Regions from separate parts of the Thalassotalea hakodatensis genome, predicted to be linked through region 1. Evidence: riboswitches for the same ligand, from Rfam matches in the RefSeq annotation. Region 1 holds a riboswitch; each other region holds the start of a gene.
The links. A riboswitch is a leader RNA that binds a small molecule or an ion and turns the genes downstream of it on or off. The one in region 1 is predicted to bind cyclic di-GMP.

Region 1 (4,378 bases):
TTTTACTACATCATATTTCAATCGACTATACGCACGGAAATACATAACGTTACCTCTTAATCGCTATTTTCTCGCCAAAATGAAATAGCATTCACACTAGCAAGAATCCTTGTATGTCTTAACCATAGTGAATAAATACATCAGCTTCAATTATGCTTATGTGAATAATTTGTTAAATCATCGTTAGCAATTAGGTAAGTAATTTATTTTAAAGTTAATCTAAGCTGGTGATTTTTTTAGATTGAATACTTATAGTGAGGTCATTTTTTATAGCAAAATACTAGAGCGTGTTGATCTTTCATGTTTACTTTTGCCGCAATTTGTTTGGTATTTATACAAGGCAACACTTGCGCCGTGTAGTTATTCTACTCCAGTCAAGCGTTAACACAGTAGAAATGCCAAACAGATACAGCCCGAAGGGCTGACGGATCCCCATTTTTATATAACTGAACATATTTGATAATAAGCTAAAAAGTTTTCTCGACTTTTCTGTAGATAGTGATTTTTAATTTTGTGGAGTCTATGCCGAATTACTTGCTTCGCCAATGTAAGAAACGATAGAACTCTGCGGTGTTTTATCGTATTAGCCTGAAACATTATTTGCCAATTGCGCTGCTCCGCTTCAAAGCCAACAAACCAAAGTAATAGACTGGCTAAACATGCAATTAAGCACAAGGCACTCATTCGCCTTACGCCTTGTGTTTTACTAAACCGCCACGAAAAGCCATATTGTTGGCTTTTGTCATCGCGAAAGTTTTGCTCAATTTGCATCCTTTTACTGTACAACTTAATTACTTGATCACTAGTGAGTGTATTATCTGATGTTGCGAGTAACCATGGCTCATGAGCATGCCGTCGATACATGCGAGTATCTTTAGTAAAACGGCTATTCCCTTTTCGTCCTTTGTATTTTCCTTTGTACAAATGGAGAAATGCATCACATGCTGTTGGACTGTGTTGAGTAACCCTCGCTTTGCCAAGTCGAGTTGGTTGACAGCTCGCTCCCTGATGAAAGGCAGGGAGTTTTTCCCAAGTATTTTTACCTTCTAACTTACATGTCATCGTGCCTCTGAGACGGCCAATAAAGTGCCATCCTAATGAACGGACTTTAGTATACCAAGGAGTAAGAAAACCACCATCTGACAAAATATAAACGGACCGGTGTTCACCAATAACTTGAAGGAGGTTGTCTAAAAATCTGGCATTGGTTTCTGGCGTATCAAAATCTTTTAATTCAACAACCATGTTGTAAAGCACTAAAGAACGGCCATCAACGAGTAAACTCGCTCTAAGCAGGTGGTAATCTGAACGGCAACAACCACTCCAGTCCACTGCAATGGCTAAATAAGACAAGTTGCTAATGATTGGTTTGGCCAACGAAGCGTATATTTCAACTTGTTGGTTAAACAAATGCTCGTTATTAAGAAAACGATCAACCCTTTTTATTTTATGCTTAATGTTCGCACGTCCAGCTAAGTAACGCCCCAAACTTGTTAAGGTTAATCTATCAGACACTATAAGTGCTTCAGAGCATGCTTTAAGTGTCTTCATTCTCGCTTGATTGAAATTCGATAAGGACTTATCAAAGAAGTTATGGCAAAGTAAGGATTCAGGCATAGCATTTTACTCTTATTTTTGTTTTGGCGAACTAATAAGATCATAAAATGTTGTGCCTGTCATTTTTTGGGGATTCGTCAGCCCGAAGGGTTCAACTAAACGCCTCCTGCTCTTTGTTACTTGAATTAACCATAGAATGACTATGCAATAATCCAAGTGCCGCGATCAAAAGGCGTTTAATTTGAACAAAATTTAAACAGCAAAGATCAACACGCTCTAGAGGCTATAGATCTATCGCGTTATTTTTTTAGACATTTATTGGCTTTCAGACAATGCATTGCCTTTAATGTGTGGTTATTCCACATCAAAAACAATAACGGGCGCTATTTGCTTATTAGCGCCCATACGTATTCATTAGCGTTTAATATTAGCCATTTACACGTTTTTCAGCGGCAACTTTTAAACCCGTATTAGCAAGTGCAGTTAAATTTTCAGATACGACACTTTTAGGTAATTTACCTATCATCATTGCACCTGTTTCATTAGCATTTGCTGAAGCAGCGAATTGCAAAAGGTTTTTACCATTACATTCTACCGTATCAAAAACACGGCGAATTTTAATTCGTTGTGATTTTAGGTAACTACGTAGTTTTGATTTTGCATCAGCAGCAACAAATTCACATAAATTTTGCGCCACATTATTGGCTTGAGCTTTAGGTGCTATAGTAGAAAGAAGGAATGTAACTAAAATAACAATAACGAAGTTTTTCATGGTGACCTTTTCCAAAAAAGTAGATTAATAACTTTATAGAAACTGCAAGCATGATAAGCTTTTTGATCACTTAGGTAGCTCCACTGTCATAGAAAATCCGTAGACTGGTAGCTTTGCGTAATACCCTTTCAAGTATCTTGCCGTTTCTAGCTGCGCGCATTGTATAGATATCAACCAAAGATGCAAGCAATAGTTTTTCTTATTTTTTAACTATGTAAACTTACTGTTCAGGCAAGCGACAAAAAGATAAAATGCCTTAGAAAAATAAAATGTGTAATGTGTAAGGTTTAACATGACAATCGAAATAGAAGTTTCTTCTCAGCCCATCGAATTATATAAATTATTGAAGATAGCTAATCTTGTCAGTGGTGGCGGTGAAGCAAAAATTGTTATCACCGAAGGTTATGTGTATTTAAATGGTGAGCCTGAGTTTCAAAAACGTAAAAAAATTTTCCACCAAGATATCGTGCAATTTAATGGTGAAGAAATCCAATTGATATGTTTTCAAGCACCTAGTTCACCTCAAAAAAAGAAAAAACTTATTGGTGAGCACTCAACAAGTAAACCGTCTAATTCTATGCAAATAAAAGGTGGTCGTAAGAAAATATCACTGTAAATTGACAGTAAATATACAAGATTATGCTTTAAGATCTTAAATAATTGGACTGTATTTACTTCAATAGGTAATTAACTACATTTTTCTCTTTTGCACAATACCACCCCCTGTTAGAATAAAGGCACTATATTTATAATATTTTCATGATTCATACGGAACAAAAAACCCCATGCGTACTAGCCAATACTTACTTTCAACGTTGAAAGAAACCCCAGCGCACGCTGAAGTAATTAGCCATCAATTAATGCTACGAGCAGGTCTTGTTCGCAATGTTGCCTCAGGTTTATATACATGGTTACCCACAGGGCTTCGTGTGTTAAGAAAAGTAGAACATATTGTTCGTGAAGAAATGACAAAAGCGGGTGCTATTGAAACATTGATGCCAATGGTACAGCCTGCTGATTTGTGGCAAGAATCAGAGCGCTGGGAAGATTACGGTCCAGAACTGCTTCGACTTCAAGATCGTCACGATCGCTCTTTTGTTTTAGGCCCTACGCATGAAGAAGTTATTACTTCAATTGTGCGAAACGAAGTTAACAGCTACAAACAATTACCGTTAAATGTTTTTCAAATTCAAACTAAATTTCGTGATGAAATACGCCCACGTTTTGGTGTTATGCGAGGCCGAGAGTTTTTGATGAAAGACGCCTATTCATTTCATATTACCGATGAATGCTTGAAGAAAACGTACCAAACCATGTTCGATGCTTATTGTCGAATATTTGAAAGATTAGGTTTAGATTTCCGCCCTGTTGTTGCTGACAATGGTTCAATTGGTGGTGAAGGCTCGCATGAATTTCATGTGCTTGCTGATTCAGGCGAAGATGATATTGTTTTTTCTGATAGCTCTGAATACGCAGCAAACATCGAAAAAGCCGAAGCATTAGCCCCAGTAGGCGAGTGCCCTCAAGGCACTCAATCAATAACAGAAGTAGCCACTCCTGATGCTAAAACAATTGATGCAGTGGCAACAACATTAAATATTGCAGCTAACCAAACCGTTAAAACGTTACTTGTCAAAGGTGCGACAGAAGATCAACCCGTAATAGCACTTGTTGTGCGAGGCGACCATCAACTTAATGAAGTTAAAGCTGAAAACCTACCACAAATTAGTAGTCCATTAACCTTTGCAACTGACGAAGAAGTACAGCAAGCGGTTAGCTGTAGTGTAGGTTCAATTGGTCCTGTAGGTTTATCAATTCCTGTGGTTGTTGACCGAAGTGCAGTACATATCGCTGATTTTGTTTGTGGTGCAAATAAAGATGGCTTTCATTTCACTGGAGTAAACTGGGATAAAGATATAACCAGTTATACTGTTGCAGATATACGAAACGTTATTGAAGGTGATCCAAGCCCGTGTGGTAACGGGAATATCGTGATCAAACGTGGTATTGAAGTTGGACATATATTTCAACTAGGCAATAAATACGCTA
Region 2 (4,378 bases), 180 kb from region 1:
TTATCGCGCCTCTAACACGCTCCCAAAGGGCGAGTTTAAACGCTTCATAGCCTGTGTTGTTGATTTTAACAAGGACGCTACAAGGATGTAGCTTATTAGAGAACGCAGGAGCACGTTCTCCTGAATAACCATTCTCTGCAATCAACGCCGTGCCTCTAAAGCGTTTAATTCTCGCTGAATGACCGAATATTTATGCGAATTGGTATAATAGGTTTCTTTTGCTCAATCCCCATATCTCTGCATTTGCGTTAGCTTGAAAGATTTACTACGTTCATTTAAGCGATAAAAATTCACGAATACGTGTTTCGTTCTCTAGTGCATCTTGAAAGCCGAGTTTAATGAGTTGATGGCAATAGGTGCGATCAAATAACAGGTAGCTAATGATACTTGATTCAGGATCATTGCTGATGCCCATCGCCCTAAGAAGCAGTCGAATTGATATTGGCATTTGATGATAATGCTCTACTGCTATTGCATTGAAGTCGTGGCTTGGGTTTATTACTAATGTCTCTATTGATTTTAAGCCTTCTTGTGCTATTTTTTTTTCTTCTGGGATTAACGAAAGTGTTTTATTTACACGTTTGAGACGTTCTAAGTCACTTTGCAAAGTGTCTGAAAAAATGCCATCTAGTAAATGACCTGCGATGGTCGCGCTTGTTGGAGGATGTGGATTGTTTTCCTTAGGATGTAATGGTTCTGACGGTTGTTCAACACCGATAATAAATAGCTTCTCACCGCCTAAATGTATTGCAGGGCTCAACGGAGATAGTTGATGAATAGAGCCGTCACCAAAATGTTCTTTTCCAAGTTTGATCGACGGGAACAATAGTGGAATCGCTGCTGAAGCAAGTAAATGATCACTATTTATCTGACAGGGTAAGCCTTTTCGTTTAGCTCGAAACCAAGGAGAAATGGTTTCACTTGATTGAAAAAAACTAATGGAATCACCACTACTATAACTAGACGCAGTGACTGAAAGCGCGCGTAAATGTCCTTTTAATAGATTATTGTCTATACGCTGAAAGTCAACAACATCTGTTAGTAAGGCTCTTAATGGTGCATTGTTAAGTAAGCTGTGCGCCGATTTGTTTGCATAATCTGCTTGAAAGCTCGCTAATATACCACGGTATATATGACTAAATACACGAGCAGGGTCACTATGATATATCCTGCTTGTTGTTAAGTTCTTCCATACCCATTCAAGTTTTTTAACGCCAAGTTGAAAGCAAGATGCATAACAGGCTAAACCGGTTGAGTTGATCGCTCCGGCAGAGGTACCGCAAATAATTGAAAAAGGGATAGGGTGATGCCGTGGGGAAAATTTTGAAATTGCAGACAGCACACCAACTTGATAGGCAGCTCTTGCACCACCCCCAGTTAATACTAATGCGTTTTTTTCATGCTGGCGCGATCGGTACGTCACAAATTAATCACGGTATCTATTCTATCAATTAACGAGAGTTTATCGTTTATTTTAAAGATTACCAAGTTAAATAACTTGAGCTAGGGATAACAACTTACTTTCTAGCCGTTGTTTTTCCTTATTACTGCGTTAAATGTATTTGCAATAGACACGTTATTGACGCACAAATTTTCCTTGCACTAAGAAAAAACTCCGTGCTAGAACAGTGTGATAAATAAAAAGCTTACCGTTTCTGTTGATTCGCTAACTTCTTATCCCGAGCTCAGGTTAAATAATGTTAGCTGGGTTTAAAAATCGTTCTGTATAAACAATGGTAACCAACACGAACATTTAAATTAATAAAAGGCTTATAAAAGTAAAGGCTACTTTTGTTGAGTTGAAAAAAAAGCCAGCATTAGCTGGCTTTTTTAAGTCGACAGAAGAATTATAAACTAGTAAAGCTATTGATTTAACAAATAACGCCTACTAAAAAATAATTTTAGCTGCTAACGCGTTCGTTAGCGGCATCTATCAATGGTTGCGATCCACTCTGGAGATTTGCAAGGTTCTCTGAAACAACTTTCTTTGGTAGCTTACTTACTATCATAGAACCTGTTTCAACCGCACCTCTTGCAGAAGCAAATACCAGTAAGTTTTGACCATTACATTGAATACCATCAAAAACTCTGCGGATTTTGATTTTATTCGTTCTTAAAAATGAGCGCATACGCTTCTTATCATCTGCAGCTACATACTCACATAAGCTTTGAGCTATATTCGATGCTTCTGCTTTAGGAGCAGAAACGATAGACGTCATTGTTAACGCTGTAATAGTTGAAACTAGTAATAATTTTTTCATTTTAATAACCTTTAATTCAAGTTGAGTTTATTAAAAGAAAAAACCACAGGACGTACCTAATTGAACTCGGTAACTCCGCTGTCATAGATAAATTAAATTATCCTTAGACCGGTGGTTTTGCGTAACATGTTTTCGCATGTTTTGCCTTTTCTTTGTCAATTTCAGTATCACTAATTTGTAAGATAAAATCAAGTCTTGTGAAATTGGCAAGTATGTTGAATGTTAAGTTTTTACTATAAATGTATATTTTACAATGTGTTAGATATAACTTTCTCTTGTAGGATATATGGAAACATTACATATGACTTTCTAATTCTTATAAAAAAAGAGCATTAAAGCTCTTTTTTTATTATATTTACTAATAAATTTATTGGTAAAAGTTATATAAATGTCATCTCAGGTACATTTTCAGGTATAACAAGTTCACCAGCAGTTAACGCTTTAATCTCTTCTACAGATACACCAGGTGCACGTTCAACCAGATGAAAGCTATTATCTTTGATTTCGATAAAGGCTAAATCAGTTAGCACTTTGTTGATACAGCCTTTACCTGTTAATGGTAAGGTACATTGCGAGAGTAACTTAGATTCCCCGTGCTTAGACGCATGGGTCATAGTAACAATAATGTTTTCAGCACCTGCAACTAAGTCCATTGCACCACCCATGCCTTTAATCAACTTACCAGGGATCATATATGAAGCAATATTGCCCTGAACGTCAACTTCAAAAGCGCCTAATACAGTGAGGTCAACATGCCCACCACGGATCATAGCAAATGATTCTGCTGAATCAAAAATTGATGCTCCCTTAGCGGTGGTTACTGTTTGCTTACCAGCATTGATTAAGTCAGCGTCTATTTCGTCTTCAGTAGGAAATTGACCCATGCCAAGTAAACCATTTTCAGATTGCAACATGACTTCCATGCCATTGGGTACGTAATTGGCGACTAATGTAGGAATGCCTATGCCAAGATTTACGTAAAAACCATCTTGCAGTTCTTGTGCTACGCGTTGCGCAATTTGTTCTCTAGATAAAGCCATGTTAACTCCTTATGCGCTTCTAATTGTGCGTTGTTCGATGCGTTTCTCAAACGTCCCTTTAATGAGACGGTTAACGTAAATGCCAGGGGTGTGAATTTCATCAGGTGCTAACTCACCCGGCTCAACGATTTCTTCTACTTCAACTACGGTTATTTTGCCTGCAGTAGCAGCCATAGGGTTGAAGTTACGTGCGGTTTTTCTAAACACAAGGTTTCCGTATCGGTCTGCTTTCCATGCTTTTACGATGGCAAAGTCACCGGTAATGGCTTTTTCTAATATATAGTGACGACCATCAAATTCACGTTCTTCTTTACCTTCGGCCACAGGTGTACCATAACCTGTGGCGGTATAAAATGCAGGAATACCTGCGCCACCTGCGCGCATTTTCTCAGCGAGTGTACCTTGAGGAGTTAAGATAACTTCAAGTTCACCACTCATCATTTGTCGCTCAAACTCAGCATTTTCGCCAACATATGAAGCGAGTATTTTTTTTATTTGTCGATTAGGCAGTAATACCCCTAAACCAAAATCATCAACACCGCAGTTATTTGAAACAACGGTTAACCCTTTTGTGCCTTTACGTTTGATCTCTGTAATAAGATTTTCCGGTATACCGCATAAGCCAAAACCGCCAGCAATAACTGTCATGTTATCTTCTAGCCCTGCTAATGCTTCTTCATAGCTCGACACTACTTTGTCAAAACCCGCCATGATTAACTCCTTGCTAAATGTAAGATCAACGAGTGTTGCAGTTGATCATTAAAATTTGAATGATTATAAAAGTAAAGCTATTCGCATTTAGCTAAAAATGCATTTGAAACTTTTGAAACCGGTGCCTTGCCGAGTTTGTTACTGATATACCAGCCTGCTTCAAGTAAGGTATCGAAGTTAATCCCTGTTTCTATCGCTAAGCCATTTAGCATATAAACAACGTCTTCTGTTGCTACATTACCTGAAGCACCCTTAGCATAAGGGCAACCGCCTAAGCCAGCAATGGCTGAGTCGACAACACTTACGCCGTGTTGTAACGCGGCGTAAATATTCGTTAACGCTTGACCGTAGGTATCATGAAAGTGA
Region 3 (4,378 bases), 630 kb from region 1:
TAATGCACGTATTCATGTTGTAAATTCCACACTTGAAACGTTGGTAGCCAGGTTGCTTGGTGGGCAATAAAGCGTGCTTGATTACCTGGCGTAGCAGGCTCACCTTCTAAATACATACCGCCATTATCAGTACTGATTCCGAAGAAGGTTCCTGCGTAATTGTCATAATCAGTGTATGAACTAAAAATAACAACTTCTAAATCAGTATTATGATCATTGCTTACTGGTGTATCTTTAGCCGTTTGAAACATTTGATGAAAAGCTGTTTCTTGTTCGGCAAGTTGCACACAAATTTGATCGCGGTTTACTTCATCAATAGGTTCTTGATAACGAAGCTTCAGGGTTGTGCTACAGGTGTGGCTGCCAGATAAAATCGTTGCTTCTAAATCGAAGCTACAGGCATTGCCATAGAGATCACAGTTCTGTGAATCATATGCTATCACAGCCGTTTGTGCCTTTAACCAACCCATACTACCCGCGCCTTGGTAATCGTAGTTATTTAGTATGGTGATAATGGCGGGTCTAACGGTATCGGCAATCGTGCCGCCAAATTTTAAAAAGCGGGCGAGTTCATTAACACTATCACCCCATTGATATTCCCGTGTGTGACCAACAAGCCATTGACCTTCGTTTAATACAAAAGAAGATAAATTGGTAAGTAACTCAGGTTGATTTTGTACTAATTGTTCTAATGCGCTGGCATCTTCACTCGAGGTATTAAATAAATGTGTCAAGATCTGGGTAACACCATTTTCTTCATAATAAACACCCCAATCATCAGCACGGTTTACGGTTGAAGCATAGCCAAGTAAGCTTTCTGTTAATCGCGTTAAATAGGGTAGGTTATTAGTACCAGAGCTACGTAATAAAATGAGCATCTCATATCTGACCATAAAATCTCTGGTTGCTTCGCCGTTATAATTAACAAAGTTTTCACCTGAAATGTATAGGTTAAATGCTTGCTCAAGCGTATTGGTAAACTGACTATCGAATACTCTATTTGTGCCCCACTCAGCCCAGAACATAGCACGTAAGTAAATGACTAATTTTTCTAATTGAGCAGCCTTTGTGGTGTCAGTTCCGTCATAACCAGTAGAAAGTAGATCTGTTATGGCATCAGCAATGGTTTGTAAGCTTTGATCTGAGAATACAGATGTGCCAACTAGGTTAGCGTCAAATAATCCATAAAGACATGAAGTTAAATCACCATTAACTACGGCATTCACTAGAGCACCATCTGATAATGATTGTAATTCATTGGCATTGGTACAACCGCTACTTTGCATTGCTTTAATCGGAGAGCGCATTGAGCGATTAAGCGTTTTTGGATCAGAGCGATAATGATCGTTTAGTGTTTGTTTTGTCTGTAGTAATAGTTCGAATTGTTTTGGTGATATTTGCCTAGGGGGGCTGATATCTTGTTGTTTACTATCTTGTAACTGTTTTGCTGCATGTGATGTTAGCAAAGGCTTTGCTGAAGTTTTAGAAAGTATATTTGGTGTGATTTGTTCATTAGCAAATGCTGTATAACTTAAACAGGCGCTAACAGCTAAACCAGCACAGAGTATCTGTTGTGGAGTTTTCACGTTGTTTCCTTTTTTTATCATCGTTATTATAATTTGTATATAAAATACAGCTGTAAGTATATTGTATAAAATATAATTATCAATGATTTGTTAATAGCGTTAATGCATTGTTATAAGGTGTAGAAAATGAATTAAAGTTTTTATCTTTTTAATCAATTAATTAAATGGATAATATACATTTTAATGTGAAAGTTGTTTGATGGTTTTTTAAACAAAACGATCGTTTTGTTGACGCAAAACGTATTAAAGATTACTATTAATTCGATATTTGTAAAAGGCAAGTATGGTGAAACCCATATACGCAAAGCTTCCGACCTAAGGTAAATACTATGGTAGCGGGGTTGCAGAGAATTGAGCTTACCCAATCCTTGTCTGTTGTCATCATTACATTTTGACGTTAATAGTTTTTGTAAATTATATACAAACGAGGATCATCACTTGAATTATCAACTTATTCAACAAGCTAAAGTGTTAAGTTTTGCTGCATTACTGGGATTGAGCAGTGTTTCAACAGCAAATATTTATGACTTTCAAAATAAAGCGACCGGTTTTACCAGTGATAATGCACATTTTTCATTGCTTGGTATGGCTAACAATAGTGTACTTGCCCATGAAAATTCGATGTTTTCTATTCCGATTGATGACTTGAATCAACAAGGTCGTATCTTTGAAGTTATCAGCGATAATAATGCTGTTACAGGTGTTTTTAATCAGAACGAACTCTTTGTTTATGTCAATGAAGTTGATGAAGATGTTGCTGTTACGGTTCGAGTAGTTAGCGCAGCTAATGTAATGGCAACTGAATTTTCATTAACTATTAATGTGGTCAATAAGCCTACGTTGGCAATTGATACTTATGCTGCACCACAATTTGTTTCTGCGGATCTTGGCGGGGTTATTGTGGGTGAAACTAAACAATGGCTTACCGGTATTGCCGGTAATACTTATTTAGGAAACTTTGCTCGTCGTACAGGCATTGTTGCTAATACGCCAATTGCTTCAGGGTTTTCTCAAAATAATGCACCGGTGTTCTCATTGGCTACTGGCACAGCTTCTGGTCAGCTAATTCCAGTGATTAACCGAACAAATGCTTCTACACCGCTGTTTTTTGCCAGTAACAATATTGCAGAATCGTTTATTGAACAACCAATAAAATCTGCTGTTCCATTGGCTCTGATTTCGCTGGGTAAAGAAAAAGCTGCCTTACTGGCTAAACAAGCTGTTGAACGAGTGTTTCGTCAAGAAAATACCAACTCTACGGGAGGCTCTGGCGAAGAAGAGCTAAATAACGGTTCTGTGACCGATAATAACTTGGGTAATTTGCCAATAGGCGGTGAAGAGCAACAACAAGGTCAAGGTAACGGTGGTGGAGATCAAGGCAATGCGGGAGGTGCGTTTAATAACCGTGGCAGTTCTACTGGTGAAAATGGAAATCAAGATCCAGTAAATCAGAACAAGGGTTTTGTTCAAGCACCAAATTTTTCAGATGATAATAGCCCGAAGCCCACCGATATGAATATTGAAGTAGTGAAAATATCAGAGCCTCATTCTTTCGGGATAATGTTACTTGCTTTAATTACCGGATTGTTTATGTACAAACGTAGAAGGTTAACGAAATAACAATATATACCAATTACAACAAGGTATGCTTTTGATGTAATTGGTATCTCGACCTATCTTTTTCTCTGGTGTAGTTAGTCAGTGTTAATAAAAGCACTAATAGGGTGATGGGTAGGTTTTTAACCACTGATCTATCTGATTAAGTGTTGTCTCATTTAATGAAAGTTCGAACGCAGCAATATTCTCTTCTAATTGCGCCATACTGGTTGCACCAATAATGGTTGAAGTAACCCCTTTTACTTGATTTACCCACGCGAGCGCTAGTTGAGTTGGCGAAAGGTTTATTTGCTTAGCAATATCGCTGAGGCTTTGAACTGCGCTTTCAACGGCCGCAGTATCTCTAAACAATCCATGTCTTTGCATTAAGGTCCATCTACTACCTTTTGGTCTACTTCCGTTTAAGTATTTACCTGTTAGCGCGCCAGAAGCTAATGGTGACCAAGGTAAATAGGCAATATCTTCGTGGATACAGTTTTCGATTACATACGGCCAATCTTTGGTATGAAGTAAATTAAATTCATTTTGTACTGAAACAACTCGCGGTAAATTGTGCTGCTCGCTTAGTTTGACATATTGATTTATTCCCCAAGGTGTATCATTTGATAAACCGCAATAGCGAATTTTTCCTGCGGCAACACAGTCGGCTAACCCTTGCAGAATGTCATGCATTTTCTCAATTTCTTCAGTCGCGTTCACGTCAGTGTAATCAACCATATTTGGCCAATGTTTAGCAAAGTGAGGAGAGGTGTAATTCGGCCAATGTAACTGATATAGATCAATATGATCGGTGCTTAAGCGCTTAAGTGAATCATCAACTGCTTGAATAACCGCTTTCCGTGTTATCTCTGAGCCACCCCGTATGTATGAAAGTCCAGGGCCAGCCGCTTTTGTAGCAATGACTAAATTTTCTCGGCGTGAAGGATTAGCTTGTAAATAATGACCAATAATACGTTCAGTTTTACCATAAGTGTCAGCGGTAGGTGGTACTGCGTACATTTCGGCGGTGTCGATAAAATTCACTCCGTGATATTGCGCGTAGTCTAGTTGTTCATTGGCGTCTTGTTGTATATTTTGTTTACCCCATGTCATGGTACCTAAACAAACATTTGATACTTCTAATGAACTACTACCTAACCGAACATACTTCATAAAAACTCCTAAAACAATAATCT

Region 2: another riboswitch for cyclic di-GMP. It lies ahead of QUE72_RS07905 (DUF3718 domain-containing protein); the one in region 1 lies ahead of QUE72_RS08700 (DUF3718 domain-containing protein).
Region 3: another riboswitch for cyclic di-GMP. It lies ahead of QUE72_RS11495 (hypothetical protein); the one in region 1 lies ahead of QUE72_RS08700 (DUF3718 domain-containing protein).

Annotation. Positions count from the first base shown of each region.
Region 1 covers NZ_AP027365.1:1,984,371-1,988,748, reverse strand. The annotation lists gene QUE72_RS08710 (hypothetical protein) at 1-45, opposite strand, end outside; gene QUE72_RS08705 (IS4 family transposase) at 439-1,617, opposite strand; gene QUE72_RS08700 (DUF3718 domain-containing protein) at 1,985-2,329, opposite strand; cyclic di-GMP riboswitch class I at 2,400-2,481, opposite strand; gene QUE72_RS08695 (RNA-binding S4 domain-containing protein) at 2,622-2,945, shown strand; gene QUE72_RS08690 (proline--tRNA ligase) at 3,115-4,378, shown strand, end outside.
Region 2 covers NZ_AP027365.1:1,802,213-1,806,590, forward strand. The annotation lists gene QUE72_RS07900 (patatin-like phospholipase family protein) at 272-1,423, opposite strand; gene QUE72_RS07905 (DUF3718 domain-containing protein) at 1,902-2,261, opposite strand; cyclic di-GMP riboswitch class I at 2,327-2,417, opposite strand; gene QUE72_RS07910 (3-oxoacid CoA-transferase subunit B) at 2,642-3,301, opposite strand; gene QUE72_RS07915 (CoA transferase subunit A) at 3,311-4,012, opposite strand; gene QUE72_RS07920 (hydroxymethylglutaryl-CoA lyase) at 4,090-4,378, opposite strand, start outside.
Region 3 covers NZ_AP027365.1:2,610,852-2,615,229, reverse strand. The annotation lists gene QUE72_RS11500 (collagenase) at 1-1,586, opposite strand, end outside; cyclic di-GMP riboswitch class I at 1,853-1,935, shown strand; gene QUE72_RS11495 (hypothetical protein) at 2,025-3,206, shown strand; gene QUE72_RS11490 (aldo/keto reductase) at 3,303-4,355, opposite strand.